3 regions of the Lactiplantibacillus argentoratensis genome follow, and region 2 is predicted to be linked to each of the others. Evidence: predicted binding sites of a transcription regulator. Region 2 holds the regulator's gene; each other region holds the start of a gene.

Region 1 (11,073 bases), 340 kb from region 2:
CGATTCCCGCCGCCCAGTTTTGATGAATGACGGCTAAGGCATACGCCACGGGATCACCCACGTTAAGCTTGCTGTAATGGACGACCCCGACCAGAACGGCGGCCATTGCCACGTATAAAATCGATGCTACGACTAACGAACCGACAATTCCGATTGGCATATTACGCTTAGGATTTTTCACTTCTTCTGAAGCAGTCGACACCGCATCAAACCCAATATACGCGTAGAATGCTAACGACGCGCCTTTGACCAGTCCGCTAACACCATGGGGCATGAACGGATGATAATTGGCAGGTTTCACAAAGAAAATTGCCACGCCAATGAAAAGAACAATCACTAGAATCTTAACGATTACCATAATTGAATTGACCCGGGTTGACTCTTGTAACCCACCGACCAATAACAGTGAGACAGCCAAAACCACGACAAAAGCAATTAAGTTGAATCCAGCACCACTGACACCGGCAGTACCAGCGGCGGCGGTCAGAAATGTTGGTAGTTTTAGGCCAAAGCCGCTCATTAAATTCTGAAAGTACGATGACCAACTTACCGCCACCGAGGATACCGCGAATAAATATTCTGAGATCAGAGACCAACCAAGAATCCAGGCTAAGAATTCCCCAAAAACGGTATAAACGTAAGTATAGGCACTCCCCGCCAAGGGAATGGTCGAAGAAAATTCAGCGTAACATAAAGCGGCCAGTGAACAGACCACCGCAGCAATCACAAATGAGAGCATGGCAGCTGGACCGGCATACTTAGCGGCAATGATTCCGGGGGTGATAAAGATCCCAGAACCGACGATTGCCCCGACACCCATCATCGTTAGACTAAATGCACTCAACGTCTTCTCGAGGCCGCCCTTATTAAAATTAGCTGGATTGACTGATTTCTTAACCAACAATCGTTGTGATGCTTTCATCTGGTACGCCTCCTAATCAAAATCTTAATAATGCAACGTTGTTAATTCTATTAATTTTTGTGCAATTAGTCAAGTAAATCTAACAATTTCAGTTAATTCATAATCAAATCCGGTCAAGACAGCGTTTTACGTCATTAGTCATTTTAAACAAATTTATTAATAATTCATAAGATTTGTTAATTTTAATCTAACCACCCTATTACTGGCCACTGGTTATCATTGTTTTATTCATCCAGTTGCTGCCGTGTCCGGCGACCATCTCAGACTGACGTTGCACGCTAACACATTAGGCGGTCAGTCGGTTGCTAAGGGTCCTGCTCGCCAAGAACTATTCATTGACCGACCTTGAGCTTGGTTTTTGACGGTTCAACCTGCAAGCACTCCGAGTCTCACTCACCTAACTGTGCCAGTCTCGGTGCGCCATTTCTCACCACCCTAATTGCAAACAAAAAAAGAAGCATTCCGTCTCTCTCAACCGGAATGCTTCTAAATAAGCTTTAGATATATTGAATCAAGGTCATCAAGACTGGCACAACTACGATGAACAACACGGTACTCGTTGTCACGATGTTAGTGGCGTATTCCACGTCACCATGTGCTTCGTTCGCCAAGATTGGTAGCACAGCTAGCATTGGCGTTGCTGATTGAACGATCAATGTTTGCGATGCTAAGGTTGGGAAGCTAGCACCGAGGTTACCAGCAACCATCAAGACAAGAATCATGATGACTGGTGACAAGATGAAGCGACCAATCAACGCAACGATCGTATCACGGTCGAAACGAATACTCTTCAGACCAGCGTCGGCCAACACGATCCCGATGTAGATCAAGGAAAGTGGCGTTACTAGGTTCCCAACGTAAGTCAACGTTGAACTAACGAATGATACCTTCATGATTGGGATATTTAGTAGTAAGAAGATTAACGCAACTAAGAAACCAACCAATGGCATTGGAATAACTTTCTTCCAGTCAATCTTGTTATGCGTCTTTTCCTTGGACTTCGTCGGGTCGTCGTTTGAAATCAAGAAGACCCCGAATGCCCACGTCGAAACGGTGTTCACAATATAGTAAACAAGGAAATACGTCATACTCTTGTCACCGAACAGCGCAATATTCAAAGGTAACCCAATGAAAATCGTGTTGGCGTTGACGATCGCATTGATGAAAATCCCCTTACGACCTGGACGAACCCGCATAATTTTAACTAGCGCAAAGGCAATCAAGTAGCCAATAATCACGGCTAGAAAGGCATATGCCAAGTAACCTGCAAATGATCCTAGCTGCCCACGAGTAAGTCGGCTCAGCACAGATACGAAGATCGATGCTGGCAAAGCGATGTTCTTAATAAATTTGGAAATCGTTCCAGCAAACTTATCATCAAACCAACCTGCTCGTCGTAGGACGAAACCTAATATCATAATCAAAACGACAACTAAGACGCTTTGAATTGAATTCCATAAAACTCCCATGTGCTCTTATACCCTCTTACAATTCTCTTATTTTACCGACACTATTTGCTGATGGCCCGGTATTCTGGGACCCACTTCATATCAGCAACCGCTTGTTTAGCATCCGCAATTGGTTCTTTGTTGAGCTTCTGATCGATAACACTTTGTGCCACGACTTCAGCTAATTTTTCTGAAAATTCAGTAATCTTCGCAACTGGTGGCAAGACTGCGGCACCTGGCTTCGATGTATCCACGATTCCACCTAATGCGTGGCAGGCTGCTGACAGGGTTTCAGCGTTCAGCACCTTGGCTGTTGAAGCAATCAAGCCAAATCCTAAACCAGGGTACATCAAGGCGTTGTTTCCTTGACCGATTTGGTAAGTAACACCCTTGTACTCAACGTCATCAGCTGGGATACCCGTGGCAACTAAGGCCCGGCCATCCGTCCATTTGATTAAATCTTCCGCTTTAGCTTCTGCTAACTTGGTTGGGTTAGAAAGTGGGAAGATGATTGGCCGTTCCGTGTGCGCCGCCATTTCCTTGATGATGCTTTCAGTAAAGGTACCAGGCTGAGTCGATGTCCCAATCATAACGGTTGGGTGAACGGCTTTAACAACGGCTTCCAAGTTGGTTAATTCGTCAGCGTTGCTAAATTCACTCCGTTTGCGCGTGAAGGCTTTTTGGGCTGGGGTTAAACCTTCCGTGTCGTCAAATAGTAAACCTTGCTTATCAACAGCGTAGAAGTGTTGCTTAGCTTCTTCTTCTGTTAAACCAGCTTGCATCAATTCATCCAAGATTTGGTTGGCAATTCCCATACCGGCCGTTCCGGCACCAAATGATAAGATCTTTTGGTCCTTGATGCTTTCCTTTGAAATGTTCAATGCACCTAAGATACCAGCTAAAACAACCATCCCGGTTCCTTGGATATCATCGTTAAAGGTTGCGATTTGATCCTTGTACTTGTCCAAGATTACTTGCGCATTGTCGCGACCGAAATCTTCAAAGTGTAACAATGAATCTGGGAATAATTGTTGTTCAGCAGCAACGAACTTGTCGATCACGTCATAGTATTGTTCGCCGGACACACGCTTGTGCCGGTTACCAAGATACAATGGATCATCTAATAATTTCTGGTTGTTCGTTCCAGCATCGATGCTAACTGGCAGTACTTGTGATGGGTCAATGCCGGCAGCGGCGGTGTAAACCATTAATTTACCAATGGCAATATCAACACCGTTAACGCCCCAGTCACCCATACCAAGAATACCTTCAGCATCCGTCACAACGACTAAGCGAATATCACGGCCGTCCGCGGCATTCTTCAAAGTTGCTTCAATATCTTCAGGTGCATCTACGGAAACAAAGGCCGCATTTTGTGGGTCCAAGAACAATTCATTATATTGTTCAATGGAATCGGCAACGACGGGATCATAAACGATTGGCATAAATTCAACCACGTGTTCATCCATCAAATGGAAGAATAGAGTCCGGTTTTCGTTAAAGAGATTCATTAAGAAAATCCGTTGTTCCAAACGACTAGGCTTGCTCTTGAATTGGGCATAAGCTTGCGTCGCCTGTTCATCAATTGTTTGAACCTTGCTTGGTAACGTCCCCGTCAAGCCAAGTGCTTGACGTTCCTCTTTGGTAAAGGCAGTGCCTTTATTTAAGAATGGGTTATTTAAAATTTCACTTGCAGTTTTTGTCATTACTGCGGCCTCCTAATTAATTTACATTTTCATCAATTTTCATTGCTAGGAAAAACGTCCTATCAATTTACAAGTAATACTGTAATGCCAGTAAAATGTTATAGTCAAAACTATGATATGATATAAATATATTAAATAAGGTCGCTACAAAAGCTGATTTAGAAAGGAATAAAGATGAACACAAAAGACTTGGCTTATTTCGATGAATTAATTTCTCAAAAAAATTTTTCAAAAGTTGCGAAAACATTCGGTGTGAGCCAACCAACTGTGACCACCGCAATCAAACGCCTGGAGTCTGAATTCGGGGCACCGCTCGTGATTCGTGACCGTGTTAAAAATACGTTACACGTCACTGCTAGTGGGGCGCAACTTGCTGAACACGCTAAAATCGTTTTACATGAGTTACGCCTCGCCCACCAAGAAATCGACAATCTATCCCAAAATCGACTGATTTTAGGATTACCGCCAATTATTGAAAACCATTATTTTCCAAAAATCGGTGCCCGATTGGCCGCGGAAGGGCTATTAGTCGGTCTCGAAACCATTGAGGGGGGCTCGATCTGGCTACGTAACGCTGTGCGGGACGGTCGCGTTGACATGACCCTGCTTGGTTCGGTGGAGCCGCTCGCTTACCAAACGTTGATTGCCGAAGAATTTGACCGTCAGCCCTTCTGTATCTACGTGTCCAAGCAACATCCGTTAGCACAACGTAAACGGGTCTACTTTAACGAACTACGACGTGAAAAATTTGTTTTCTTTAATAGTAATTTCATCCATAATACGGCCTTCAACAAACTCACGCGCCGGAATCACTTTCGCCCCAACATCGTCTTTCGTTCCAACGATACCCACGTTTTAATGAAATTGATTGGTGAAAATGTCGGCATCGGTTTCTTTACCAAAATCGTCGATCACTACCGTACTGACGTCGTACGACTGGAATTGATGGACATTGAACCCCCTGAATTTATCACAAGCATCGTCTACCGAACAACCCATATTCTGACCCCCGTGCAGCAACAGCTACTGACCATTTTGCACGAAACATTAGCGGTTGACGCTGATCAGACCGATTAAGCAAAACTGCACCACCCTTACAGAATAGTCTGTGAGGGTGGTGCAGTTTTCGTAATCATTACAAATTGCAATATATCCAAATGAAACAATCGTGAAGACACGTCAATCTCAAAGTAAAAGTTGAACCACTCAAGGAATCGTGCTGTTCACTTAGACAGATGGCTCAGTCGCGACGTTTAAATCTTCATTTTAAGTAATTGATCAATAAACCGTTGTTCATCAGTGGTTGGTAAGTACCCGGCCCGTGTGACCACCGAGATATTGAAGCTGACCGGCAATTGATCTTTGATCTCCAAACATACGACGCCATCATCCGCTTTAACCACATCACGAACCAGTAAGCTAATGCCCAAGTTGGCTTTAACTAAGGCTTTGACCCATGAGATATCGGGGGTCCGGTAGATAACTTCTGGATGTACCCCGGCAAAGTCACAATAGGCTCGGAAGGCTTGTGGGTGCACGTATTTGCCATCCAATCCAATGAACTGTGCCTGACCGAGATTCTTAAAACTAACGGCGGCTTGTTTCGCCAAACTATTTTGAGGACTCACGATAATACTGAATGGCCGTGCCCCTAAGTGAACCGCACGAACTGTCGGCAAATCAAATGGTAAGTAGGACCCTAATAACGCGATGTTGATCTCACCATGCACTAACTTACGCAATAGCTCATCTGAGCCCGTTTCCGTTATTTTTAACTGTTGCAGTAACCCGTTCTGAAGTAACTTTTCCGCAATTTGAGGGAAATATAAAGTGCCAATAATTGGTGGTAAGCCAAAACGAATATCAGTCTGTAACGTACTCTGAATTTCGCGATGAGCAAGTTGCAAACTGGCCTGGATCTGGCGTGCATTCTTGTAAAGCAGCTGACCGGCCCGGGTAATATTTGTCTGTTGATGGCGACGGTCTTGAATCACCAGTTTGACTGCAAACTCTTTTTCCAACCGATGAATTGCTTGAGTCACTGCCGGTTGTGAGACCGCAAACTGCTTGGCGACCATCGTATAATTTTGGCAATCAACTAACGCCCGAAAATAATCTAAATCACGTGTATTCATCCGCGCTCACCAAATTCCTTCATGTACATCGCCGCAATCTTTTGCTGTAGCTCAGCCACTGAATGCCGCCGTGAACGCGCGCAATCCTTGGCTTCACGGTGACATAATAAGCAACGGCGCTTCGGCAGCCCCAAATCCGTCCGCGACAGCGCGCGCTGTGAACCCGCTTGTAAGATGTCAATATCATATAAGCGACCTAACGGATCGTGTTCTTCAAAAGCGACCGCCAGCCGTTTGCTAGTCGCAAAGTCAGTCGTCAGAATCAAGAACCGCTCATTACCCGCCGGATGATTCCAATCAGCTGCCACCGTGTATGTCGACAACTCAGCTTCAAACCGCTGGACACCGGCCAAAAACAACCGTCGTAGTGCAGCGTTATTCTTAATCGGTCCCGGAATATTCAACTTGATTGCCGCAATCGTGGCCCGGGGGTTAGTCGCTGTCAACTGTTGCTGATACGCGACCCGTTGATCACGGGCTGCTAGCATTGCCGTGATTGTTTGCGGTTCACCGGTTGTAAAAATCGTCGCCATGCTTGTCACTTTCTTCCTATATATTTGTTATATTTCCAGCTTAACCGAAATTAGTCGATTTTTAAACTAATTTCTTTGGTCTCTAACTACAGCCCAAATCAAAAATAGCCCACGCACCGATTACTCAAGCGCATGGACTATTGATTTGGGTTAGTCAAAATAACTTATTGTAAATATTTGAACATTTGTTGTCCGGCTTGCCGGCCAAAGATTACCGTTTCAGCGATTGAATTACCACCAATCCGGTTATTGCCGTGGAGACCGCCGACCACTTCACCGGCTGCAAACAGGCCGGCAATCGGTCGTTCGTCCTGATTCAACACTTGGGTTGCTGGATTAATGGCAATCCCACCCATCGTGTAGTGAACAGCTGGCGCAATGTGAATTGAGTAGAACGGTCCCGCCGCAATATCGCGATCCATCCCAGTCGTCCGGTTAAAGGCCGCATCATTATGGTTAGCGACTGCCTGATTCCAGTCAGCCACCGTCTGTTTAAGCGTCGCAGCGTCTAAGCCGGTCTCAGTCGCGAGTGTTTCCAGATCAGCACCAGTCTTTACCAGGCCAATGTGATCGTAAAATTCAACCGCCTTGACCCGGTCACGAATGCCGCGGTCAAAGATCAAGTAAGCACCAGTACCACCCAGTTGATCGATGGCAGCCGTCACGTTCTTACGGGTGTCGAGTTCATTGACGAAACGAGCCCCTTGATTATTGACCAAAATCGCACCTTCGCCCCGAACCGCTTCACCGATTAAATAAGCGTGATCCGTATCCTGTTGGACCGTTGGATGAACTTGGACTTGATCCATATCGACCAACTTAGCCCCAACAGCTTGCGCTAACAGAATCCCGTCACCGGTCGCACCCGGCTGATTAGTCGTCTGATAATTTTTAAGGTCATCACGATACTGGCCTAATAGGGCCTTATTCGCACCGAAGCCACCGGTTGCTAACAAGACGGCTCCAGCCGTAATCGTGACAGCGCCATCCGGAGTCGTTGCCTTAACACCACTGATCTTGCCGGCTTCGACGATTAGCTCATCGACTTTGACATCCGTGAAGAGTGGTAACTGAGCAGCTGCGACCTGTTTCAACAACTCAGTGACTAAGAAACCACCAATTGGGGCCATTGAACTCGGCCGATGGGTCCGCATGACGCTCATCCCACCAGTAATCGTCAAATCGTCCAACTTAATACCGTGGTCTGCTAACCAGTCAATTGCGAGCGCACTGTGTTCCGTGAAGAATTTCAACAATGCTTGGTTATTCATGCCGCCGCCACCTTTAAGGGTCTCGCCGTAGAAATCACCAAAGCTATCAACAATATGATGATGCAATTGGACGTTGGTTTCCGCCGCATTCATACCAGATGAAGCCCGGGTGGTGTTACCACCGATTTTCGGCATTTTTTCTAAAATAACCGGGTTCAGCCCCAGTTCGTGGGCCTGGATGGCCGCCGTCAAACCAGCGCCCCCCGATCCAATGATCACTACGTCATAGTTCGGTTTTAAATCCGCTAATGCGGTTGGTGTAAATGTAAACTTTTCAGCCATTAATTGCCACTTCTCCTCTCAATTCGACCGGGGGTATTCCCCAGTACGGAACCAAAATCTAATTTATTATTGTCATTAACTGGACACGGGCCACCATTCCAAGTCTAGGAACAATGACCCGCGCCACGTTGATCCGCGTCAGTAGTTCAACACACGATCAATCCTTATTTTAGCTTAATCATCAATATTCGTCATATCCAGTGGAACCATCCATTCATCGAATTGTTCCGCCGTGACTTTGCCGGACTTGATGGCTGCTTCACGCAATGTCGTCCCCGCTTTTTCAGCTGCTTGAGCAATCATTGCACTGTCATGGTAGCCGATGTGTGGTGACAATGCCGTAACCGTCATCAAGGAACTGTCGACTAATTCTGCCATCCGGTCTTGGTTGACCGTCAAACCTGCAATCATCCGGTCAGTGAAGCCGGTAATCGTTCCAGCTAACAATTCAGCAGATTCAAGGAAGGCATCAATCAAAACGGTCTTGTAAACGTTCATTTCAAAATTACCTTGGCTAGAAGCTAAATCGACGACCACGTCATTCCCCATAACTCGTACCGCTGCCATCGTGATGGCTTCAGCTTGGGTTGGGTTAACTTTCCCAGGCATGATTGATGAGCCGGGTTCGTTAGCCGGAATGTTTAATTCGTCATAACCGGCCCGTGGACCGCTTGCCAAGAACCGCACATCATTGGCAATCTTCATCAGATCAGCCGCTAAGGTCTTGATGGCCCCGTGAACCACGTTCAAGCCAGAATGATGAGCCAGACCATAGAACTTATTGGAATCAGCCGTAAATTCAATTCCATACAATTTGCTCATCGCCGCAGCAATGTTTTCAGCAAAATGAGGGGCAGCGTTTAGACCAGTCCCAACGGCGGTCCCACCCATGGCAAGCTCGCCTAACGTTGGATTCAACTGTTTTAAGTAGGCAATATCATGTTCAATCGCACTGGCCCAACCACTCACTTCTTGGCCAAAAGTTAATGGCGTTGCATCTTGAAGATGGGTCCGGCCGATCTTTACTACCCGCCAGTACTTCTTTTGTTTGAGCTTCAATTCCGCTAATAAGTGTTCCGCTGCGGCAATCAGCTTATCCACGGCAACGGCGGCCGTAATGTTCATCGCCGTCGGGAAGATATCGTTGGAGCTTTGACCATGGTTGACATCGTCGTTCGGCAAGATTTCAATATCAGGATTGATCTTACCAGCCATGTGTGCGACCACTTCATTAACGTTCATATTCGTTTGCGTCCCCGAACCAGTTTGGTAAACAACTAGCGGAAAGTCCTTACGCAAATCTTCATCGTCGAGCGCTAATAACTTATCAATGGCAGCCACGATTAAATCAGCTTTTTCCGCAGTCATTGCTTCAACTTCTTTATTCGCAATCGCTGCGGCCCGCTTAATTTGAAGTAGTGCTCGAATCATTTCCAACGGCATCTTCGTACCAGTTGGGAAGTTATGGCGACTCCGTTCTGTCTGAGCACCCCATAAGGCGTTCGCAGGAATTTTAACTTCGCCTAAAGTATCTGATTCAATTCGATATTCTGTCATGTTGATAACCTCCAATTAATGTGTTGGTAAGCGCTTACTAAGTGTGTGAAAAAAATAACATTTAGTTTATAAACCTAGTTTAGCGCCCCCATATAGCTATAGTCAAACTCAGTTTTAGCTATAAGTATTAATTATGAGGTTGATATAACAGTCGTTTAGCGCTGAAAGTTTGCGGTAACTGTGTGTTTGATAAAAATGTTTATTTATTCACATGTTCCAATTTATTTCTGTTGACCAATTTTACTCGTAATCGTCATTTTTGATTACTTAATCGGCTCAAATATGCCAAATCACAAAATAGCGAGTCATGATTAAACGAGACCAAACCAGCTTAGACCCGCTGGAAAAAATTCGAATTAGGGTAAATATGCTTAGCCAGTTCGTCCTACACCGACTTCCAGGCATTTCTGCCAATTGCTGGAACGCGGTGGACACAGATTTAAGCCGCAACCCACGTCTTAAATACTGGTCTTCCACTAACCAAGCCAGAAACGCTTGCTAAGTGGAATTTCACCGCTGAGCATTGGCAGAAACGCCTTTCAGTCGGAACAGTGTTCGAATGGCGGACGAAGATGTACCCAACTTTTGATGAATTTGTCATTGTTTTTCATAAACAGTAATTTTGTCAGTCAACTGTTAGGTCGCAAAGATATTAGGGTAGCTCGCTAATTCGGAATTACTATAATAATAATAGAACTCCTCAACAAAGTGGTTAGGGTAACCCTAATGTCTCGCTCAAAGTTCCCGTATCAAAATGGCCAACGACCAATTGTACCCAGTTAGGTGGCCGTTCATCAGCCATTCGAGCGGGTTCCCGACTGTAGGGGCTGGGTGACAATGCTCAGTAGCCAAATTATTCTTAGTCGGAAGTGCCTTTCTTCCGGCTTAGAATAAGACTCGTATTTGAGATGACGCAGGTTGTGCGTTAGCTCAAATCGACGTCGGCTGCATTCCAGCAATTGTCACCCAGCCCCGGAAGTCGGAATAGGACACACACCGGCTGACAAATAGCATCGCTAATTAAGACTCACTTTCATTATAAAACCAAAATTTTGTCACACTTGCAATAGAACTGCCCTGCTTAACTCATTTCAATTCACCATAAATAAAAATGACCCAGTTAGTAATAAACCGGGTCATTTTTGTCATCAATATACTTTAGTCCTTCACCGCTTTAATCGTATCAATAATCGTGCCATCGCGATATTCAATCAAGGCA
Region 2 (11,073 bases):
AAAGCGGTTGAACCAGTTGCAACGATCTTAGTAGTCTTAGAACTACCACTACTGCTACTAGTACTCTTCGTACTTGTGGCTGAGCTACTGCCGCAACCAGCTAGTAAAATGGTCATCGTTACTGCCAATGCGCCGAGTGTCAGTGCTTTTTTCATAATTGAAACTCCCCTTCTTCAATTGACTATCAAAATTAAGCAACCAACCCGGCAACCATCATAGCAAAACTGGGTAGGAGTGCTACGACTAGTGATGGAGCAACATCACCGTCCGACGGTTACACGTAATTGATTGCTTCGGAACATGCTTAATATTACTAATCGTTTGTAAATTGTGAATGACGATTGTGTAAATTGCTTGTATAGTTTTGGTAAAGTTAAGATTGATGAACCAACTGATGACCAACTAAAAACAGGCATCACCGCTAATCACACGGTAGATGCCTGTAACACTTTAATAATTTTCAATGATTTATTTGGTTTTTAATGATTACTCTTGGAGGTCAAACGCGCGACGGTCCGTTTGATCCAATCCAGTAGCGGTTGCCGATTGTCACCAGCTAATCCGATTGCTTCAACGAATAACTCTAGCCCAAATAATAAACCAATCGTCAATAACACAGAACCCCAAATAGATGAGATCGGATAGAGCAATGAAATAAATGAGAAAATAAGTGCAATCCCATAAATTACCATCACAGTCTGTCGATGGGTCAATCCTAGTTGCATCAAGCGGTGGTGCAGATGATGTTTGTCTGCTTGCGAGATGGGCTTTTTATTCAAAATCCGCCGAATCATCGCATACACCGTATCCGTAATTGGCACGCCCAGGATCATGACCGGGATACCCACTGAAATCAAGGTCACGTTTTTCAAACCAAACAGCGAGAATACGGCCGTCATAAAACCGATAAACAGCGACCCGGTATCACCGAGATAAATTCTAGCTGGAAAGAAATTATATGGTAGAAAACCAATCATTGCCGCAACCAAAGTAAAAATCAACAATGAAACGAACATATTGGCATTCAAGAAGAACAGCCCGATGATTCCCATGGTACTCAACGAAATAATCGAAACACCGGTCGCCAGTCCATCCAACCCATCAATTAAATTCACCGCGTTTGTGATGGCCAAGATCCACAGTAAGGTCACTGGCAAGCTCAACCACTGAAAGTGAATCAATCCCAGCAACGGGAACGTGAAGGTCGTCATTCGAATACCACCGATAAAGTAGACCTCTAAGGCAGCTAACGTAATTCCTAACATCTTCTGACGTGGTTTTAATTCATAAATATCATCGATAACGCCAGTCGCAATAATAATCAGCTCACCACCGAGTAGTGCGAAAAAAATGCGACTAGGAAACTGATGCATGAGATACAAGACAGTCGTTCCACCGGTGTAGGAAATAAAGATTGCCAAGCCACCCATTGTCGGCATCGGAATCTTATTGACCCGTCGTACATTTGGTTTATCCACGGCACCAATTTTAAATGCAAGTTTCCGCACAAACGGCGTCAAGATCGCAGAAAGTATCATGGTCGCCACTAGGCTTACTAGGATTTCAAATCTGATCATTTGTGCGTAACTCCCTTCTCACTCTATTACGATAATTATACAAATCCCAGTGACGCTTGACAACTTGCTTCACTAAAACTTAGTAAAGGCAACACAATTCGTTCACATTTGCGAGCCACTAAGCTGATTAAGTATCTAAATTATAACCTTAGTTACTCATATTTGACATAAAAATAAAAACCCGGTAGCTATACCGGGTTTCAATACTAAGTCACTATTCTTTTAAATGGTAATTATAAGTCGAAACAATAATATTTTCACGTGAATTTAATACCGCGCGTAATCGTAGACTCGTTTGATTATGCAAGATGTTCTGCCATGGCTTCTTCGGTACGAATTGTGGCACGAGCACGGTTGTCGAGAAGTTACGTTCCGCGGCACGCTTAGCAATCACATCACAGAATCGTAATGTCGGTGTCGCAATCGACCGATATGATGAATGAATATCCACGAAACGGACGTCTGGGAAGGTCTCTTTGAACTCGGCCGCCGTCTTATGTTCCTTTTCAGGATTTTCATCAAAGGAGACGTGCATCGCAATGACATAATCCCCGATGGACCGCGCGTAGTTGACTGCTTGAGCCGTGACCCGCGTCACATTCGAGACGAGGACGATCACCGTCGCACCGTCGTAATCATGAATCGCCGCTTTTTCCTTGGCGACCACCCGTAACTGGGCCGCAACCCGATTATAGTGCACGTGGATGCGGTAGAACATGTACAGTAAGAGTGGCATCACGATCAAGTATGGCCAAACATTGCCGAAATGTAGCAAGAATAGGAAAATCACTAGGAGAATTGAAATCAACGCCCCCAGTAAGTTTACCGCCGCCTTCATCCACCACCATTGGCCCCGTTCACGGAACCAGTGGATAATCATGCCGGATTGTGACAAGGTAAATGGCACGAAGACCCCCACCGCATACAGTGGAATCAAAAGTGTCGTCTTACCATGGAAGATAAAGATCAACGCAATTGCGCCGACCGCCAACGAGATAATCCCATTAGAGTAACCCAAACGGTCCCCACGGTCCATGTAAGCATGTGGTAGAAATTTATCCTTGGCTAAATTATACGCCAAGATTGGAAACGCTGAGAAACCGGTGTTGGCCGCAACGGCTAAAATTAATGCCGTTGCTAACTGTAACAAGTAGTAGAACAAGCCATGACCAAAGACCGCCGTAGCAATTTGTGACAAGACGGTGTTGTCTGCTTGTGGTTTAATGCCTAAGTAATAACTTAAGTAAGTAATCCCACCAAAGAAGACAGCCAAGACCAAGGACATGATTGCTAGCGTATTCGCCGCATTCTTGCGTTTCGGCCGCTTGAAGTTCGGTACCGCGTTACTGATGGCTTCCACCCCAGTCAGCGAGGACGAACCGGAAGAAAAGGCCCGTAAGAACAGCACCAGGGTCATCCCTTGAACGGGCGCCCCAACTGCTGCGGAGGCGTGGTAAGTTAAGTTACCACTCGCAATATTCATAACGCCCCACAGAATCATGCCGATAATCATAATAATGAAAAAATAAACGGGGAACGTTAAGAATGACGCTGATTCGCGCATTCCACGCAAATTTAACGCCATGATGGCGATGACAATCAGTACGGCAATCAATACTTGATAATTAGCTAGCGCCGGAATCGCCGACGTGATTGCTTCAGTACCAGAAGTGACGGAAACCGCTACGGTCAGCATGTAATCGACTAACAGTGAGCCCCCGGCAACTAATCCGGCTGGCCGCCCCCAGTTCGTACTTGCCACCACGTAGGCGCCACCGCCAGATGGATAAGCCCGAATAATTTGTCGGTACGACATCGTAATAGCAAACAACAGCACTAACACAAGCGCCGCCACGTACAATTGATACATCAACGCGGCCGCTGAAAGTGTAATCAAAACGGTCGTAATCTGTTCAGTACCGTAAGCCACCGATGATAGCGCATCTGACGATAGCAGCGCCAGTGCCTTGAACTTGGTGAGTGCTTGCCCACCCTCGTCCATGGTTTTTAACGGTTTCCCAATAACTAACCGCTTTAAATAACGCCACATGATAATAACTCCTTTATTCCAAAATAATTATCCCAAAGTAAACTGAGTCAAAGTAGATTCTACTACTTTACCCTGCCAAATACTACCAGTTAAATGTCGGGTGCTTCGCCGCACCCACATTTTGCGTTAACGACTAATCCTACCGCTCTAATATGGATAAATCAATACCTTTATTCTAGTCGATTCACACCCTAACAGCACTAAAAAAGCACTTACTCAGCCGAGTAAGTGCTTAATGTTACGATTTGTTTACATCATACCGCCCATACCTGGGTTTGGTGCGGCTGGTGCAGCTGGTGCATTTTCTTCAGGTTTTTCAGCAACAACGGCTTCAGTCGTTAAGAGAAGGGCTGAAACAGAAGCGGCATTTTGTAAAGCAGAACGCGTTACCTTAGTTGGGTCCACGATACCAGCTTTGATCATGTCAACCCATTCATCAGTTGCGGCGTTGAAACCAACACCTGGCTTTTGTTCCTTCATCTTTTCAACGATAACAGAGCCTTCCAAACCAGCATTTTCAGCGATTTGGCGAACTGGTTCTTCCAAAGCACGTTTAACAATGTTGATCCCAGTTTGAACGTCACCAGTTTCCTTCAATGCAGCAACATCTTTGATAACGTTAATCAAAGCAGTACCACCACCAGCAACAAAGCCTTCTTCAACGGCGGCCCGAGTTGCGTTCAAAGCATCTTCAATCCGGTATTTACGTTCCTTCAATTCAGTTTCAGTAGCGGCACCGACACGAACAACGGCAACCCCACCAGCTAATTTAGCTAAACGTTCTTGTAACTTTTCTTTGTCAAAGTCAGAAGTTGTTTCACCGATTTGGTTACGGATAAATTCAACCCGTTCTGAGATAGCATCCTTGGAACCAGCGCCTTCAACAATGGTGGTGTTATCCTTAGTAACCGTAACTTTGTTGGCTTGACCTAATTGATCGATGGTCGTGTCCTTCAATTCAAGGCCAAGGTCGTCAGTGATAACCGTCCCGCCAGTTAAGATAGCGATATCTTGTAATTGTTCCTTACGCCGATCACCAAAACCGGGTGCCTTAACGGCGACAACGTTAAACGTCCCACGCATCTTGTTCAAGACTAAGGTTGGTAAAGCTTCACCAGAAATGTCATCAGCAATGATCAACAATGGCTTGCCTTGTTCAACGATGGATTGTAATAGTGGTAAGATATCTTGAATGTTTGAAATCTTCTTATCAGTAATTAAGATATATGGATTGTCAAGATCCGCTTCCATCTTATCATTATCAGTAACCATGTATTGTGATAAGTAGCCGCGGTCGAATTGCATCCCTTCAACAACGTCTAAGCTAGTATCAACACCACGTGATTCTTCAATCGTGATAACACCGTCATGACCAACTTTTTCCATGGCTTCGGCAATCAATTTACCAGTTTCTTCACTTGCTGAAGATACAGAAGCGATTTGCGCAATATCTTCTTGCGTCTTAACTTCGTGTGCCATAGCGTGTAATGAGTCAACCGCCGTCTTAGTAGCTTCTTCAATCCCCCGACGAATGCCAACAGGGTTAGCACCGGCCGTAACGTTCTTCATACCTTCATTAACGATTGATTGTGTTAAGACCGTTGCAGTAGTCGTCCCATCACCAGCGATGTCATTAGTCTTTGAAGCAACTTCAGAAACTAACTTAGCACCCATGTTTTCGAAATGATCGTCTAATTCGATCGCCTTAGCAATCGTTACACCATCATTAGTAATTGTTGGTGAACCATATGATTGTTCCAAAACAACGTTGCGACCCTTAGGACCTAACGTTGACTTAACTGTGTCAGCTAATTGATCGACACCTTTTAGCATCGCTGAACGTGCATCTTCAGAGAACTTTAATTCTTTAGCCATTATCTCTATTCACCTCATGAATTTAATTTATTTTAAGTTGCGCAATTTAAATGGATTAGTCTTCGATTGCAACGATATCTTTTTCGTGCAATACCAAATACTTAGCACCTTGATACTTGACTTCGGTACCGGCATACTTATCGAATAATACTTGATCGCCGACCTTCACGCTGGGGTCAACTTTTGTCCCGTTATCTAAAACACGACCGTCATTGACGGCAACAACCTTACCGCTTTGGGGCTTTTCCTTAGCGTTATTGGCAATGACAATACCGCCAATTGTTTGTTCTTCTTCTTCTTGTTGTTGCAAGATAACGCGATCTCCTAATGGTTTTAACACGTGAATCCCTCCATTTATTCTTTTTTAGCACTCCTCAACCTCAAGTGCTAATTACATTGTCAACTATATCATTTTAATTCAAGATTGCAAGTGATTTGTCAATTATTAGTCAAAGAATGTCAAATCGACTATAATGAATACTATTGAAGTATCAATAAATCTTAAATCAAACTTTTAAAAGGACGTGACTTGATGGTTAATCGCCGCCAATCAATCTTTATTCTTATCATCTACTTTATTATTTACGCACTACCGAGCGTCCTTGTGACTGCTTTCCATCAGCTAGGGGCCCAAGTATTCGTGATTCAAACGGTCGACTACTTAGTCGGTGCAATCCTACTCATCTGGTTGGCGAGTCGCATGCGGACAAAAAACGTTGTTGAAAAACAACCAAGTAACTGGTTCATGACGTTCATCTGGGGATTGATTGGACTTATCCTAGTCATCCTCGGTCAAGTCATTATTTTAAAAATCACGGCTTTGATGGGCCAATCAACAGCCTCAACCAACACGACCACCCTCTTAACCGTTGGGCAACAATATCCCGCGTTCTTCCTAGCCATCATTGTCGGTGCACCCATTATGGAAGAAATCGTCTTCCGCAAAGTTATCTTTGGTAATCTAAGTGCGGTCACCGGCCAAATCGGCGCGGCCTTGATTTCCAGTGTGCTATTTAGTTTTGCACATGCGGATGGTCACTTTATCCTCTACGCCTTTATCGGGTTATTATTCTGCTGGCTATATCGGCACACCGGTCGGATTCAAACGTCAATGACGGCGCACATCTTAATGAATGCCTCGGTCGTGTTACCTACGTTATTAGGGCTAGTACACTAACATAACTTCTAGGCCAAACGATTACGGTTGGCGTTCACCAGCTATTGACTCTTAGTACGCGAAAAGGCTTCCCTGAAAAATTCAGAGAAGCTTTTTCGTATCAGTTTAACCTCAAAGATGAAACTGATTATTAATCTTCAGTCTCATTTTCATCGTCATTACCATTGTCACCTAATTGCTGACCGTAATGTTCAATGAAGTAGATCAATGTTTGTAATTCGTTGGTCAAATCAACGTTCTGCACCCGTACTGTCTCCGGAACGGAGATTCGTAACGGCGTGAAGTTCATGATTCCTTTGACGTTTGCATCAACCAAGTCATCGGTAATTTTCTGAACAACCGTGGTTGGTACCGTTAAGATAGCAATCTCAATCTGTTGTTCGATCAATTGCTTTTTGAGCTCCGTCATTGGGTACACTGGAACCCCACTTTGGACCGTATTGGCAATCGCCTCGTTGACATCAAATGCTGCTGAGATGCGGACATTACTGTTTTTGTGAAAATTAAAGTTCAGTAGGGCGTGGCCCAAATTACCGACCCCAATTAAAGCAACATTCGTTAAGGTGTCTTGATTTAAAATCTTTTTAAAAAATGCGAGTAACGTTTCAACGTCGTATCCATACCCTCGTTTTCCGAGCGCCCCAAAATACGAGAAATCTCGCCGAATCGTTGCTGAATCTACTTTAACCGCCTCGGACAACTCGGTCGATGAGACCCGCTTCTTATCTGCATCTAGCAAGATATTTAAGTAGCGGTAATAAATCGGTAACCGTTTTGCCGTTGCCCGTGGAATTTTTGTTTCTGCCATTCGGACGTGTCCTCCTAATTAAAAGTTTGTGAATTTGCTGACACTATTCTAGCATAACGTGTGACTTTGTGAAATAATAATTACTTATTATTCCTAATAATTGGGTCAGACCGTTACAATATGCTACAATTATGTCACGAATTAAATGTGAAAGGAGCTTAATAAAGCGTGATTTTACTACAAGTACAGCAAGTTATGCGGCGTTTTGGCGCCGATGTCTTGTTCGATAACGTACAAATGGACATTCAAGAACACGCCCGGGTAGCCCTCGTCGGTCGAAACGGGGCCGGAAAATCAACCTTACTTAAAATGATTGCCGGTGAAACGGTACCGGACGAAGGCCAGATTTCAATGCGTAAGGGCTTAACGATCGGTTACTTGGCGCAAGACCAGGGGCTAGATAGCAACAATACGATTTGGGAAGAAATGAGTAGCGTCTTCGCTGAGTTACATGCCATCGAAAAACGGATGCATCAGCTCGAAAATCAATTGAGTGACCCCGCAATTATGAATGATGAGCAGGCTTATCAACAGACGTTGAAAACCTATGATCAAATTCAGACGGAATTTCAACAGAAAAACGGCTACGGTTACCAAGCCGAGATTCGAGGCGTGCTGCACGGTTTTCAATTCGACGCCGACGTGTACGATAAGTCGGTCACGGCACTATCTGGTGGGCAAAAGACCCAGTTGGCCTTGGCCAAGTTGTTACTTGAAAAACGGGACTTACTCATCCTTGACGAACCGACGAACCATTTGGACGTCGAAACCCTTACTTGGTTGGAAAGTTATCTCCAATCTTATTCCGGCGCGCTGCTAATCGTCAGCCATGACCGCTATTTCTTAGACCGGGTCGTTAACGAAGTCTATGACTTATCACACCACGAAATGGTGCACTACACTGGCAACTACGACCAGTTTGTGCAAGAAAAAGCGGCCCGAATTCAAGCACAGTGGAAACATTACGAAAAACAACAGGCAGAAATCAGCAAACTTGAAGACTTTGTTAATCGTAACATTGTGCGTGCTTCTACGACAAAACGCGCCCAGGCTCGGCGGAAGCAGTTAGCCAAGATGGACCGCCTTGACCGCCCTGATAGTGACGAGAAAACTGCCCACTTTGGCTTTCATGCGGCTAAACAAAGCGGCAACATTGTGTTGACCGTCAAAGATGCAGCCGTGGGCTATGATGGTCAGATTCTTTCGGAACCCGACAACTTGAATATTAAGAAACATGAAGCTATTGCTATCGTTGGACCGAACGGTATTGGCAAATCGACTTTCCTAAAGAGTATTTTGGGACAGATTCCATTCATTAAAGGCCAGGCCGTTTTTGGCACCAACGTCGTTACGGGCTACTATGATCAAGAGCAACGTAATTTAAACGACAAAAAAACCGTCCTCAGTGAACTTTGGGATGAACATCCCACCACTCCTGAAAAAGACATTCGGACCATTTTGGGCAGCTTTCTCTTCACTGGTGAAGACGTTGATAAACCCGTTCATGCCCTATCTGGTGGCGAACGGGCCCGATTACTGTTGACCAAACTTGCCATGCAAAATGACAACTTCTTAATCTTAGATGAACCAACTAACCACTTGGATATCGATAGCCGTGAAGTTTTGGAAGTCGCCCTCAACGACTTTGACGGCACCCTTTTATTCGTGTCACATGACCGCTACTTCATCAACCAAGTCGCCACGAGTGTCGTAGAGGTTTCTCCGGAAGGCACGGAACTCTTCTTAGGTGATTACGACTACTACATCGACAAGAAACAAGAACAAGCTGAAATCGCGGCTGCGGCTGCTAGCCAAGCGGCCGAAAAAGCTGCTGAAGCCAGTGCAGCGTATTCAACCAGTGCCACCAATGCTGCTCCCCGCTCCAAAGGCCAGCAAAATTACCAAGCCAGCAAGCAGCAACAGCGTGAAAAACGTAAGCTTGAACGCTCAGTTGCCGCCCTGGAAGAACAGATGACTGCCTTAGATGGACAAGCCACACAGATTCAAACTGAAATGGCGCAACCTGAAGTATCGGCCGATGTTGGTAAACTACAAGACCTACAAAAAGAACTTGAAGCCATCAATGCTCAACAAGAACAAGTTGAAACCGAATGGACCGAACAAGCCGAAGCTTTAGAAGAACTGAACTAACTTTCCAACAACTCATCAGATAAAAATAATAGTCGCCGCAAGAATTAATACACTTCTTGCGGCGACTATTATTTTGCCCCTATCCGCGGCATAAATCATGATTAAAAGAGGATGATTCCTAGAATCAAAAACGACCAGCTTAGGCCCGCTGGAAACAGTTCGGGTTAGCGTAAACCTGCTTAGTTCGTTCGTCCTACACCGACCTCCAGGCATTTCTGCCAATTGCCGGAACGTGGTGGGCACAGATTTAAGCCGAAGCCCACGTCTTAAATACTGGCCTTGCACTAACCCAGCAAAGAACGCTTGCTAAGTGAAATTTCACCACTGGGCATTGTCAGAAACGCCTTCCAGTCGGGATAGTATTCGAATGGCAGACTGTGAGGTACCCAACTTTTGATGAATTGGTCGTTGCTTTTCATAAATGGTAATTTTGTCAATCAACTGTCAGACTGAAAGTAATATTGAGATAGCTTACTATTTTGGAATCACCATAGTAATAATCGAGCACCTCAACAAAGTAGTTAATGTAATCTTAAAGTCTTGTTTAAAGTTCCATTATCAAAATAGCCAACGACCAATTGTACCAAGTTAAGTGGCCGTTCATCAGCCATTCGAGCGGCTTACCGACCGGAGGGGCTGGGTGACAATGCTCAGTAGCCAAATTATTCTTAGTCGGAAGTGTTTTTCTTCCGGCTTAGAATAAGACTCGTATTTGAGATGACGCGGGTTGTGCGTTAGCTCAAATCGATGTCGGCTTACGTTCCAGCAATTGTCACCCAGCCCCGGAGGTCGGAATAGGACGCGCACCGGCTGACGAACAGGAATCCACCTAACCGGCACGTTTTAATCATAATTAATGAAAAGATACTAAAACGGGTGTGGTAAGAATTGACTTTTCACACCCGTTTATAACTGCTTCATTACTTCAACATGCCTGGCATCCAATCAAATTCTAAACTTGGATCGGCATTCAGCGACGCGTCGCCGAATTGGTGATGCTGATATTGAACATAGCCCGCAGCACCAATCATGGCACCATTATCACCGCATAGCTTTAGAGGCGCTAAGATTAGTTCGGTGTCAGGGAAAGCGGTTGGTAGATTTTGTTGTAACCGTTCACGTAGCCCCTGGTTCGCTGCAACCCCACCGGCTAAGACTAATTGCTTAACTGGATATTGTTTGAGGACACGTAACGTCTTACTCATCAGAACATCAACCACGCTGGCTTGAAAGCTAGCCGCTAAATCGTTCTTATCCAGCGTCGCGTCAATTTGATCTGCGTGATGAACCGTATTGATGAACGCGCTCTTCAGCCCACTAAAACTGAAATCATAGTTGTCTTCATCAATCATTGCTCGTGGAAATTTAAAGGTATCGTGACCTGCATGGGCCATCTCATCAATGACTTTACCTGCCGGATAAGGAACACCCAATA
Region 3 (11,073 bases), 210 kb from region 2:
ACTAATGCGCGTTCGTTAGTCACAGCGGTGTTTTTGAATTTCTAATGATTAGTGATTTTGTAACCGATACTTGCGAATTGCCATAATCAATGACAACGTGTTGAGTACCAATGATAAACTGCTGAGGATCAAACTAGTTTTTGTAATACGCATGAGCGGCCTTCATTGATTGAATTTGTTAATTCTAGTTTACCGGTATTACGCACTAAAAGATACTAAAAGCACTAGGTGATTCGTGGGTTGTGCGATCAGTGGTTAATCATTTGACACGGTCTGTTCGGCCTGGGATAGCGCGTCCTTGACTGCGGCCTTGATGGCACGGCTCGATACAGAAGCGCCGGAAACTGCATCCATATCATAAGTGTTAGCAGCCACCATTTTTGTCGGCAATTCGGCAACTGCCTGACCACCAACTTCACCAGTCTCATGTTGTTCAACAACTTCAACATGAGTTAATTGTTGGTCAACATACGTGATACGAACCACAACTTGCCCACCAATGCCATCATCTGAGCGCCCTAAGTATTGGTGTTCACCAACTGTGATGTCCGGTGATGCTTCAGCTAGCAAATCATTGGCACCAGTCTGATGCACCGAAGCACTAGTATTCGCATCCGGCTTAGCCACTGCTTTTTCATCGACTAATTGTGTCGTTTCTTCCTTAGGTTTAGCTGCATTTTCACCAGCGATTTTTCCAAAAATCAGGCATTCAGCTAAATTACCGCCACCTTGATACTGATTTGCACAAATACCGCCCAACTCACCTGCACCATACAAGTGCGGTATAGGTTGCTGATTTGCATCTAAAATCTCTGCCCGGTCATTACGACGTGGCCCCCCTTGGGTATTAAGTACGTTGTTTGTTAACTTAAGCGCATAATATGGCCCACCATCAAATGCCCGCATCGTATCAACCTGCCGATTAAACGCGTAGTCAGTACCAGACTCGACAAAATAATTGAAATCATGAACGGTCTTGGTAAGTACCGTACCATCAACTTCCATAACTCGTGCTAAGTCGTTTAGAGTAGTGGCCTTCACAACTAAATCGGTGAGATTATTAATCGGCGTATATTGACTTGCTAACATCTGTTGATACTGAGTTTCATCAAAAACCAAGTATGGATGGACATTTGTCCGCGGTACTCGCCACATTCCATGATCATAAATGTGACCGTGCCGGTTGACTTCACTCTCATCAAAATACCGACTACCGTCATCAGCCACCGTAATAACGCTACCATGGTTAACTTCCGGCCAGCCTAAAATCAAGCGACCACGTTCACCTTGTGGTACGGCAATCGAAAGACCATGTAAAAATCCGAGTGATTCATAATTTTGCATGTGCCAAAAGTCCGCGCCAACTTCTTGGGCCATCTTAATACCAGCACCCTTATTAAACAGCGTGCCTAATGGTGCCAAGTGCTCAGCACCAAGGTAGTCCTGGATGACTTGTTGATTATTTTCAAAACCACCACATGCTAGGACTACGCCATTGGTAGCCCGAACATTAACTAAACGATGCTGACGTTCGATTTGGACACCGATAATTGTATTCGTAGTGGGATCTTGAATCAGATGTTGTGCCGGAGCACTAAGCCAGACATCAATCTGTTGCTGCCGATCTAACACTTTTTGTCGAAGAATTTTCCACAAAGCTGCATCAAAAATGCCATGATGGACAGTTGTAAAGTCATAGGATTGGACTCCATCAAATTCAGGAAACTCATGAACTGCACTGTCTAATGAAATTGGAGAATCAGCAACTGTAAAATCATTTTTGACACTCACCGGGTCAACATTGAGATACTTTTGAACATAGTCGCGCATATTCGCCATGCCCGCTACGAAAGTATCAACCATACTATCGTCTAATTGCATGGGTGCCGTTAAGTTTTGATAATATTTTCTACCCTCATCGAAACTATCTACCGTTCCTAAGAGTTGGGCAGAATAACGGGTATTGCCTCCTTCATGACCATTCGGCGCTGCATCCGTGAGCAATACCTTCGCATGTGCATCCGCCGCAAACCGCGCTGCTGTCGCCCCGGCACCACCAAAGCCAATAACTACCGTATCATATTGATAATCCCATTTAACCTGATTCATTTTTTGAGTATGCTGACCACCCTTTCAAAATCCATTTAACGTATTCTAAAGCACAATTGAAATTGATATTTAAATCACAAGCAGAATCATTTTTTAACTACATTCGTATTATATAACCGCTTTCATTTTTATAGAAATAACAATCTGATTATCTGTTATTACAAATGAGTAATGGGTTATACTTGATTTTAATAAGATTAAGCATTAAAGGTGGCGATTTCACGGAAAATAAATTGTTAGTATTTTTAGAAGCTATTCAACAGCACAATAGTATGACGAAAGCTGCACAAAGTTTATTCATCAGTCAGCCGTACATTAGCCGCACAATTAAAAGTGCGGAAACTCATTTTGGGACCCCCTTAATCGACCGCGGCCATCATCCACTTGAATTAACTTATGCTGGAGAAAGATTACTGACTTATTTGCAAAGTGACGCTCGTCTCCATCAGCGAATGAACACTGAGCTTAAAGAAATCAGTCAAAATAAGTATCAAAGTATGACGATTGGGATTACAACACCAATGGCTAATGCTTGGTTTAGTCAAACACTACCTGCTTTTTATCAACGTTTTCCGAACATTCGCACTAAAATACTAGAAATCACAACATCAAAAGCAGAAACGTTGCTGGCTAGTCATCAGCTAGACTTTTTTATTGGCAAAACAATTCATCAAACTAACGTCAAGACCATCCCTTTGCAGACAATTTCTTTGTCTTTAGTCATTCCAAAAACAGCCGGAATATATCAGTCCAATCAATTTTGGCGACCGTTCACCCCCACCATTCTTACAGGAATGACTGGTGAGCCTGTCATCCGTGCAGTCGGTGAAGCTCGCTTTCAAGAACTGGTTGACCATTACTTTGCCGATAAAGGCATCCAAACGATTCCACTCATTGAAGTCGATAACTCTCGCTTTGCACTAAGCTTGACACTTCAAGGACTTGGTAGCATTGTTCTAGCCACTGCAATGTTGGCAAGACTAGCCACTCAACCAGCCAAGTACCCTATCAATGCGTTCAAATTACCAACAAGCGAGCTCAGCCTTGATTTTAGTATTGCCTATTTACCAAGTCACGTGCTAGCTAAACCGATTGCTTATCTAGTCGAACAAGCTTGTCAAACCTTTAATCCTGCGATTGATTTTTAACATAAAACGCAAACTGTCAGCATCTATTAAGCTAGATGCTTGACAGTTTGCGTTTTACTTTCAAAATCCATCACCGATAGTGAATCATGTTCAACCCCATCAACTGTTGCATTAGTTGCTCATTTTCTGGCGATAGTTTGATTTGTTGCTGCCGCAGACATTTGGAGATGTCTAAATTCATTCTGTCGAATACTCCCAGTACTGAACCAGTTCGTTGTTCCAATAGTTCCTGATAATAAGTTGCCAGCAGCTGTCGTAACGGTTGCTCAGTCGTGGTATTTAGATTAGCAACTAAATCACTAATTATGCCCACAGCAACACGTGCCCGATCCTGCCCCCCGCTGTACCATTTCACCGTCATATCTGTTCGACTCCTTTTACGCAATAACAACTGCCACCATGGTCGCTGAACAGGTCTTCTGCTCAAACCTAATAACTCATCCGTTGAGACAGCAAATAGTTTGCTCAGTGCTACCAACAACTCTAAATCTGGATAACTTTTCCCTAACTCCCACTTGGAAATAGTTTGCCGTGAGACGTGTAACCGCTCCGCCACCGTCTGCTGGGACCATTCATGCTGTTGTCGTTGCTCTTTTATTTTAGTACCAATCACAATTTTCATCCTACCCGCTCCTCTATTAAAATACTAGACTATTGGGTGCACCAATTCATTGCAACACACTTAAGCGCTACCGCAACGGTTGGTTGCAACCACTCAAGATCAAGTCTCGGTATGAAAATGTTGATACAACGACTTTCCTGAAACTAACAATTCCACAACTTGTTGAGGATCACCAACCGTCACACCTTGTCGTTGCAAATAACTGACAAATTGCGGTAAATAGTCGCTGGCCTTCAACGCACATTCCAGCTGATAAGTTTGGGCATTAGTCTTTAAAATCAATTGAAAATAATCCGGATTGAAATCAAATGGTGAAAGTCGTTTGCGACACCGATAACTGATGGTAACCCGCTGCAGATCTGTATAGTGGATTAGTTGGCGTCGTGGACAATTGAACACAATTTGGCGAAACTTCGTCAATGTCGATGCAGCATACGTATGCAACTCAATGGTAGCAGGCTGAATCACCCAGTAACTATTGATTCCCACTGGAACGACCACAATCAATCCAACAATATAAAGTGATAAAAAGAGCCACCACGGCTGATAACCAAAACCAGTAAACAATAGACAAACAAATAGCCAAAATAATCCGAGACCCAGAAGTCGCCCAAAGCTTAGTCGTCGACCAACAATATAGGGCTTTGGAAAGAAAGCACTACCACGAACTAATTCATCCAAGGATAGATTATACAGATCCGACAGTGCCAGTAAATTATCGATTGACGGAATCGCCTTTCCGCGTTCCCACTTGGACACCGCCTGAGTCGTAACAAATAACTTGGACGCTAATTGCGCCTGTGTCAATCCATACTGACAGCGACGCGTTTTCAATAATGCTGCGAGTAACATTGGCTCGCCCCCCTTTATGATTTCAGCTTAATCCTCAACCACGATCAAACCAATCAACTCATGGTTGTTTAGTCACAATCATGTATGGTAGTCATAATTTGTTGAACTTCCGTGGTTAAATCTTGTTGCTCGTCAATTAAGACTTCGTTAGCAACGCCCAACGTATCATGTGGAAGCCACCACCGACGCATGTCTTCCACACCAAAATCACGATGACGCTTTTGATGACGCGCCAAGGTCGTGGCAAAGCTCACTTCAAAATAATAAGTAAGGACGCGTGGAAACGATTGACTAAGCCGCGCCAACATTTTTCCATACCGATCACGTGCTAAGATGCCTTCCACAATGACTACAGGCACACGTCCCAGCCCATAACACGCAATTTGTTCAATCAGACCAATTGAAATATTTCCCGGGTAATCATGACTCATCAGCATGTCGCGACGAACGACATCTTGGGACACTAGCAACGTATGATGGCCCACGCGTCGTTGCAACGCCTGCGCTAGCGTCGTCTTGCCACTCCCAGAATTTCCCCGAATAATCACCAAAGTTGTTTCCATCCACATGTCGGCCACTCATTCCTGTATCTTAATCATACCGCACAGCTAACAAAAAACGTTAGCCAAATTGGCTAACGTTCGCTGATACTATTTGGCTTTACTGGCGTTACGTCGGGCATCATGTAAAATCTTCAATGCGCGTTTCCGCGATTTTAAGTTGGTCCCCCGTAGACGCCTGCGCGCACTTGCTAAATCTTGTTTTTCCATCATGGGTGCCTCCTTTTAAATAGTAATTATTACCATTTAAATTATAATCAATCTTATGCTTACGTCAACTATTATGCAGCTGGCTAACATTGACAGACACAATTAGTTCCCAATAATTAAATTATCATTTATTAGACTAACGACAATGACAATGTTACCCTTAAATTGTCAACGACATTATATAAGTATTTTGAAGGAGTGGGGATCTTTGAAACCAAACAATGTTAATAATCAGAATAAACGTCACCAATCGCGATGGGTAATCACGAGCGCAACCGCCATGATACTGACAACCTTAACGATTGCCAATCAGGCGGCGTCTGCTGACGATACAGTCACGACCACAACCAACGAACCGACCAACAGTCAGTTGAATACGAATACTCAAGTTAACGCTACTCAGGTCAATTTGAAAGCGGATACTTCTACATCAGTATCCACGATAAAATCCGACCAGTCAGCAGTCGCAGCCACGTCACCCACCACATCAACCGGAAGTCCCTCTGAGCACTCGTCGTCAGCGAACACCAACCCACAACAACAATCAGCAAATCCAGCATCACAATCTCAAGCAACTACCACGTCAGAATCAACACCGACCACGGATATTAAGCACCCAACTCAAACCGCACCAGCTCAAACAGCCTCCGCATCAACTACTGAACCAACTACCGAATCAAACACTGAATCAGCGACTGATAGTCAAGCTAAAGCAACGACAACCGATAATCAAGCTTCCAAGCAACCAAGCCAGCAAGCCGCGACCGCGTCGTCCAACTCAACTACCATCGGGGTGAATACTCAGTCCACGACTAGCTCAGCGTTAACCGATGATAAAATTGTTACCAATGTAAACCAGGAAAAGCTGGTTTTGAAAACTAACCAACCGGTCGTTCGCGCCACTAGCCGCACCGCGCAGGAAAATATTAACGATTGGATGCCGAATACGTTATTACAACAAGAGGTACTCAGTCAACTGCGCAAACAGAACCCAGATCGTACCTGGAACTCAGCTGCAGACATCACTAAGGCAGATATGCTACTACTGACCACCTACTATGGCAAGGACACTTACATCGACGGCAAGACTTCCTACTCATTAGAAGGACTACAATATGCCACTAACCTTACGACAGTCTGGCTCAACAACAACTTGAACGCACCGTCTGGCAGCTACTATAGTGATGTCACTGATATTTCACCATTAGCCAACTTACAAAAACTCCAAGTGGTCAATATTCAGCAAAACCGGATCACGGACATTTCACCGCTCGCAAACTTAAAGAATCTAACGGAGGTCGATGCCGCCTATAACCACATTTCAGATTTCTCACCGCTTAAAGGATTCAAGAATCTTAAAGGCACATTCAGTAACCAATTTATCACATTACCACCCGCCTATATTAGTGCAGATAATAATATTGCGACGCTGGCGATTGATTGCTATTTGCAGGATGGCACTAAGGTTCAACTGAAACCCAATGGCGGCGTCGGGGAAACTGTTTTCTACAAAAACGGTCAGCTTTACGTTCGCTGGTACTTTAACGGTGCGGGCGGTGGTAATTACGACAGCAACGGTCATATCTACTACACGAATATGAAGCCCCAGCAACCCGGACTAACAGGTCCGAACTTTAACGGTACCACGGTTATTCCCATGGCCGATTATTATTTCATGACCGCCGCTTCTGACGGTAACAACTTTGTCGTCGTCCGTCCGTACGTCTTAGCCGCCACTGCTGCGCCCATCACGGTCAAATACGTCGACGCGCTTACCGGTGAATCCTTAGTCACCGCCGACCTCACCTTAAACGGCATCGTCGGTCAGCCTTACACGACTCAACGCATTGATGACGACCTACCCAATTATGACTTTACGAACATTGTCGGCAATGCCAGTGGCGTCTTCACGGCGGATACCCAGACCGTCACTTATTACTATACTCGTAAGGACGCCGGCGACATTACGATTCACATGGTCGATACTAACGGCAACTTAGTCTACGAGCCGCAAATTCTACCTGGAAAACACAATCTCGGTAACGCCTACAATTTAGATGCGCCAACCTTTGACCATTTTAAATTACAGCAAACTATCGGCAATGCGGCTGGCGTTTTCACGACTGATCCGCAAAGCATCACGTTTGTCTATGTCCGCTTAGACGCCGGTAACATTACGGTGAAATATCAAGATAAGCAAGGAAACCAATTAAAACCCGATAAGACAATTTCCGGCTCCCAATCACTCGGCAAGGCTTATACGACTGAACCATTGGACATTGAAAATTACACCCTGAAGACAACGCCGACAAACGCCACGGGCACTTTCACAGACCAGGAACAGACAGTCATTTACGTCTATGTGCGCCGCGATGCTGGCCAGATCGTTGTTAAGTATCAAGATAGTGCCGGTAACCAACTTGCCCCCGACAAGCTTTTAGACGGTAAAGAACAGCTAGGAGCAGCCTATCAAACGACAGCCATTTCAATTTCTAACTTTCACCTAGTCGTCACACCCGCGAACGCCACCGGGACCTTTTCAACCGACACGCAAACTGTTATTTACCAGTATGCGCGCTCGAATGCCGGTCATATCACGGTGAAGTATCAAGACGCTAACGGCACGACCTTAGCTCCCGACGACGTCCTAACTGGTGACGGTCAGCTCGGTCGCCCCTACCAGACTAGCGCCAAGGCGATTGAAAACTACCGCTTAATTCAAACGCCGGCGAACGCTACTGGACAATTCAGCGACCAAGCGCAAACCGTCATCTACATCTACGCTCGTGAAGATGCGGGCGATATCACAGTTCAGTATTTAGACGAAAACGGCAAGCAGTTAGCCGCCGATAGCGTATTAAGCGGTCAAGGTCAATTAGGACAGCCCTATGAAACGTCACCGCTGAACATTAACGGCTATACGGTAAAATCGACACAGGGTAACACGACTGGTACCTATACTTTGCAGCCACAACGCGTCGTTTACATTTACGAGCGGACAGCTGGACAGCCGGTCACTGCCAAGTATCAGGACCAAAATGGTAAGTCGATCCATCCTGATGTCGTTCACAGTGGGTATTTAGGCGACAGCTACTCGACTGAACAACTGGTTATCGATGGTTACACCTTTAAAGCCGTTCAGGGTGACGTCAGTGGGACGTTCGGGACTTCTGCTAAGACTGTGACCTACGTCTATGAACGGACGGCTGGGCTACCCGTCACTGCCAAGTATCTGGATGAGCATGGTAAGTCTATCCATCCTGACGTTGTTCACAGCGGGTATTTAGGTGACAGCTACTCGACTGAACAGCTGGTTATCGATGGTTACACCTTCAAGGCTGTGCAGGGTGACGTCAGTGGGACGTTCGGAACTACCGCGAAGACTGTGACCTATGTTTACACTGTAAACACCCCCACAATTCCAGATACCCAAGGAACCGTTACGGTGCATTACATGACCAAGGACGGCATTAAACTAAACGAACCAACCGTGCTGAGCGGCAAGACGGGAACCACTTATCAAACCGTGCCCCTGACGTTCACTGATCATGAACTCGTTGGTCAGCCGGAAAATGCCATGGGTCTCTTCACTGCTGATAACGTAGACGTCACGTACGTCTACCAAGCAACTGACACGACTGGTACCGACGATATTATTGATCCCGAAGAACCGGAACAACCGACTAAGCCGATTAAGCCTGTTGAGCCAACCACACCCGAGACGCCTAACGAACCAGGAACAACCGTAACGCAGCCGGATCGTATTAAGCCGACTCAACCAGCGGTAACTGTAAAACCAGCAACGACCGTGAAACCAACGCTTAAACCCGCGGCCGCCCAGGTAAGTTTGGTCAAAACAACGAGTCCCGTCACTGAACACTCAGCCCAGTTACCACAAACCGACGAACAGACTGGCAAATTAGCGGTCATCCTAGGACTGTTATTATCCGTCGTCACACTCGGTTTCTATGGTAAAAATCGGTAATCATAACGTCATCAGGTCTAACGAAAACGACACTTCATTTTTCGAAGTGTCGTTTTTTTGTCGTTCCTCAGGTAAAAAGGTGCCAATAATGAGATTAATAATATAACTCCGATGAAGGAAGTCCTAATCGATGAAAGTCTATCTCATTCGTCACTCCGAACCAACTTATCAACAGGTCACTACAGCTGGATTAACTGGTTTCGGCCGTGAACTCGGCGCCTTAACCGACCGTGGTATTATGCTGACACAACAATGCGCCCAGCAGCCGTTATTTGCACAAGTCCAATTAATTCTGTCATCCCCCTACACGCGCGCCTTACAAACGGCACTGGAAATTGTGCGTTTTAATGATATTCCACTAAAGGTCGAACTTGGATTACACGAGTGGCTGCCCGATAGCACGGGTAGTCGGACTGATACCGATGAACAAGCGGCCACGGCCTACAAGCTCTATCGACAACACGCCGGCAAGCGCACCATCGCTAGTCCCCTTCCTTACGAAACGGCAGCTGAAATGAAGACCCGAGTTTTGGCAACTTTGAATAAATATGCCGCATCTTATGATTGCATCGCCTGCGTCACGCACGGCGAGGTCATGCGACAGTTTGGCAATCAGAAAGACGTGGATTATTGTGGTGTGCGTGTTATTGCGGTTGATTAGGTAGTTAGGGAAACATGATTTCATTTGGTATGGTGAACCAGATTATGAGCTAGTCAACTTGGCATTTCTGCTTGGCTTGCGAATTGGTGCTTTTCAAAGGTACTTCTACGGTTGTTATTCAAATAATGCAGAAGCACCCACAAATCAGCATAATTATTTTTAATCTTGATAATTATACTAGTATTAAACCAAATGTGGCATAATTATTGATTTATACTCTCCGGGTGATTGATGCCAACTTTCAAGCTGTGCTTAAGATGATTATTTTATCTCATTTTACTCACGCTAAATGTCCTATACCTAATCATAACCATTAGTTTAAATGCAATGAATTAGCTAGAAAATTCTTTACTATTTTAATGACTAATTTCGGGACTTGCTCATTGGCAGCGATAAGGCTATCAAGCCTTAGAAAAAAATGACCTATTTTTCGTTGTTCATTAAATTCGATTGGAACTTCAAAGTGTATCCCAGATACCTTTTTCCAGTCAGACCTAGGCATCTTGGTTCCCGTAGAGATATTAGCAACTTGCTGATACTTTGGACTTTGTATTAGGGCGTACAAGAACGGAGCGAATATACCCTTCTTAGCTTGAAAAACCCAAAAGTCACCAACTGCAATCCCAGGAAAGTTCGGGAATAACCAATTATTGAGATATGGGCGTAATTTACCATAAAGAACATTTTGAGCAACAAATTGAATACCTGACCTGCTATCGGTACGCTTTTGAATAAGACTCTCCGATTTAAGTCTCCCCTCTCCTGATATAATATCGGCATATTCAACATGTGCTAAATTCTCACTATTAGATGATTTCGAAAGACGATCTGCAATTTCTAGTAACTTACGCTGCTCCCAAGTACCAGTTCCTAATATATGACCGATAAGCCTGAAAACTTGGGAGCAGCGTAAGTTTTCTGAATTG

What was found. Region 2 encodes Rex, which represses fermentation and respiration genes when NADH is low (regulators of the CRP and FNR family bind a similar motif). Its sites were predicted from a motif close to TTGTGAANTANTTCACAA; they were not measured.
Region 1: a site for Rex is predicted at 9,898-9,915, ahead of V7R88_RS04255 (class II fumarate hydratase). Genes of this name have one in related genera too.
Region 3: a site for Rex is predicted at 2,172-2,189, ahead of V7R88_RS03620 (FAD-binding protein). Genes of this name have one in related genera too.

What each region holds. Positions count from the first base shown of each region.
Region 1 is NZ_CP147647.1:910,420-921,492, reverse strand. Features, by position in the region: gene V7R88_RS04290 (amino acid permease) at 1-922, opposite strand, end outside; gene V7R88_RS04285 (AEC family transporter) at 1,420-2,391, opposite strand; gene V7R88_RS04280 (malolactic enzyme) at 2,433-4,076, opposite strand; gene V7R88_RS04275 (LysR family transcriptional regulator) at 4,251-5,153, shown strand; gene V7R88_RS04270 (LysR family transcriptional regulator) at 5,330-6,211, opposite strand; gene citX (citrate lyase holo-[acyl-carrier protein] synthase) at 6,208-6,744, opposite strand; gene V7R88_RS04260 (flavocytochrome c) at 6,909-8,297, opposite strand; gene V7R88_RS04255 (class II fumarate hydratase) at 8,472-9,854, opposite strand; gene citF (citrate lyase subunit alpha) at 11,013-11,073, opposite strand, start outside.
Region 2 is NZ_CP147647.1:569,542-580,614, reverse strand. Features, by position in the region: gene V7R88_RS02710 (phosphate ABC transporter substrate-binding protein) at 1-155, opposite strand, end outside; gene V7R88_RS02705 (MraY family glycosyltransferase) at 480-1,577, opposite strand; gene V7R88_RS02700 (APC family permease) at 1,792-3,627, opposite strand; gene groL (chaperonin GroEL) at 3,877-5,502, opposite strand; gene groES (co-chaperone GroES) at 5,558-5,842, opposite strand; gene V7R88_RS02685 (type II CAAX endopeptidase family protein) at 6,035-6,679, shown strand; gene V7R88_RS02680 (redox-sensing transcriptional repressor Rex) at 6,810-7,487, opposite strand; gene V7R88_RS02675 (ABC-F family ATP-binding cassette domain-containing protein) at 7,656-9,638, shown strand; gene tsaD (tRNA (adenosine(37)-N6)-threonylcarbamoyltransferase complex transferase subunit TsaD) at 10,559-11,073, opposite strand, start outside.
Region 3 is NZ_CP147647.1:779,872-790,944, reverse strand. Features, by position in the region: gene V7R88_RS03620 (FAD-binding protein) at 256-2,109, opposite strand; gene V7R88_RS03615 (LysR family transcriptional regulator) at 2,274-3,257, shown strand; gene V7R88_RS03610 (helix-turn-helix domain-containing protein) at 3,328-3,879, opposite strand; gene V7R88_RS03605 (helix-turn-helix transcriptional regulator) at 3,979-4,731, opposite strand; gene V7R88_RS03600 (kinase) at 4,800-5,294, opposite strand; gene V7R88_RS03595 (putative metal homeostasis protein) at 5,382-5,501, opposite strand; gene V7R88_RS03590 (MucBP domain-containing protein) at 5,710-9,486, shown strand; gene V7R88_RS03585 (histidine phosphatase family protein) at 9,617-10,147, shown strand; gene V7R88_RS03580 (restriction endonuclease subunit S) at 10,461-11,073, opposite strand, start outside.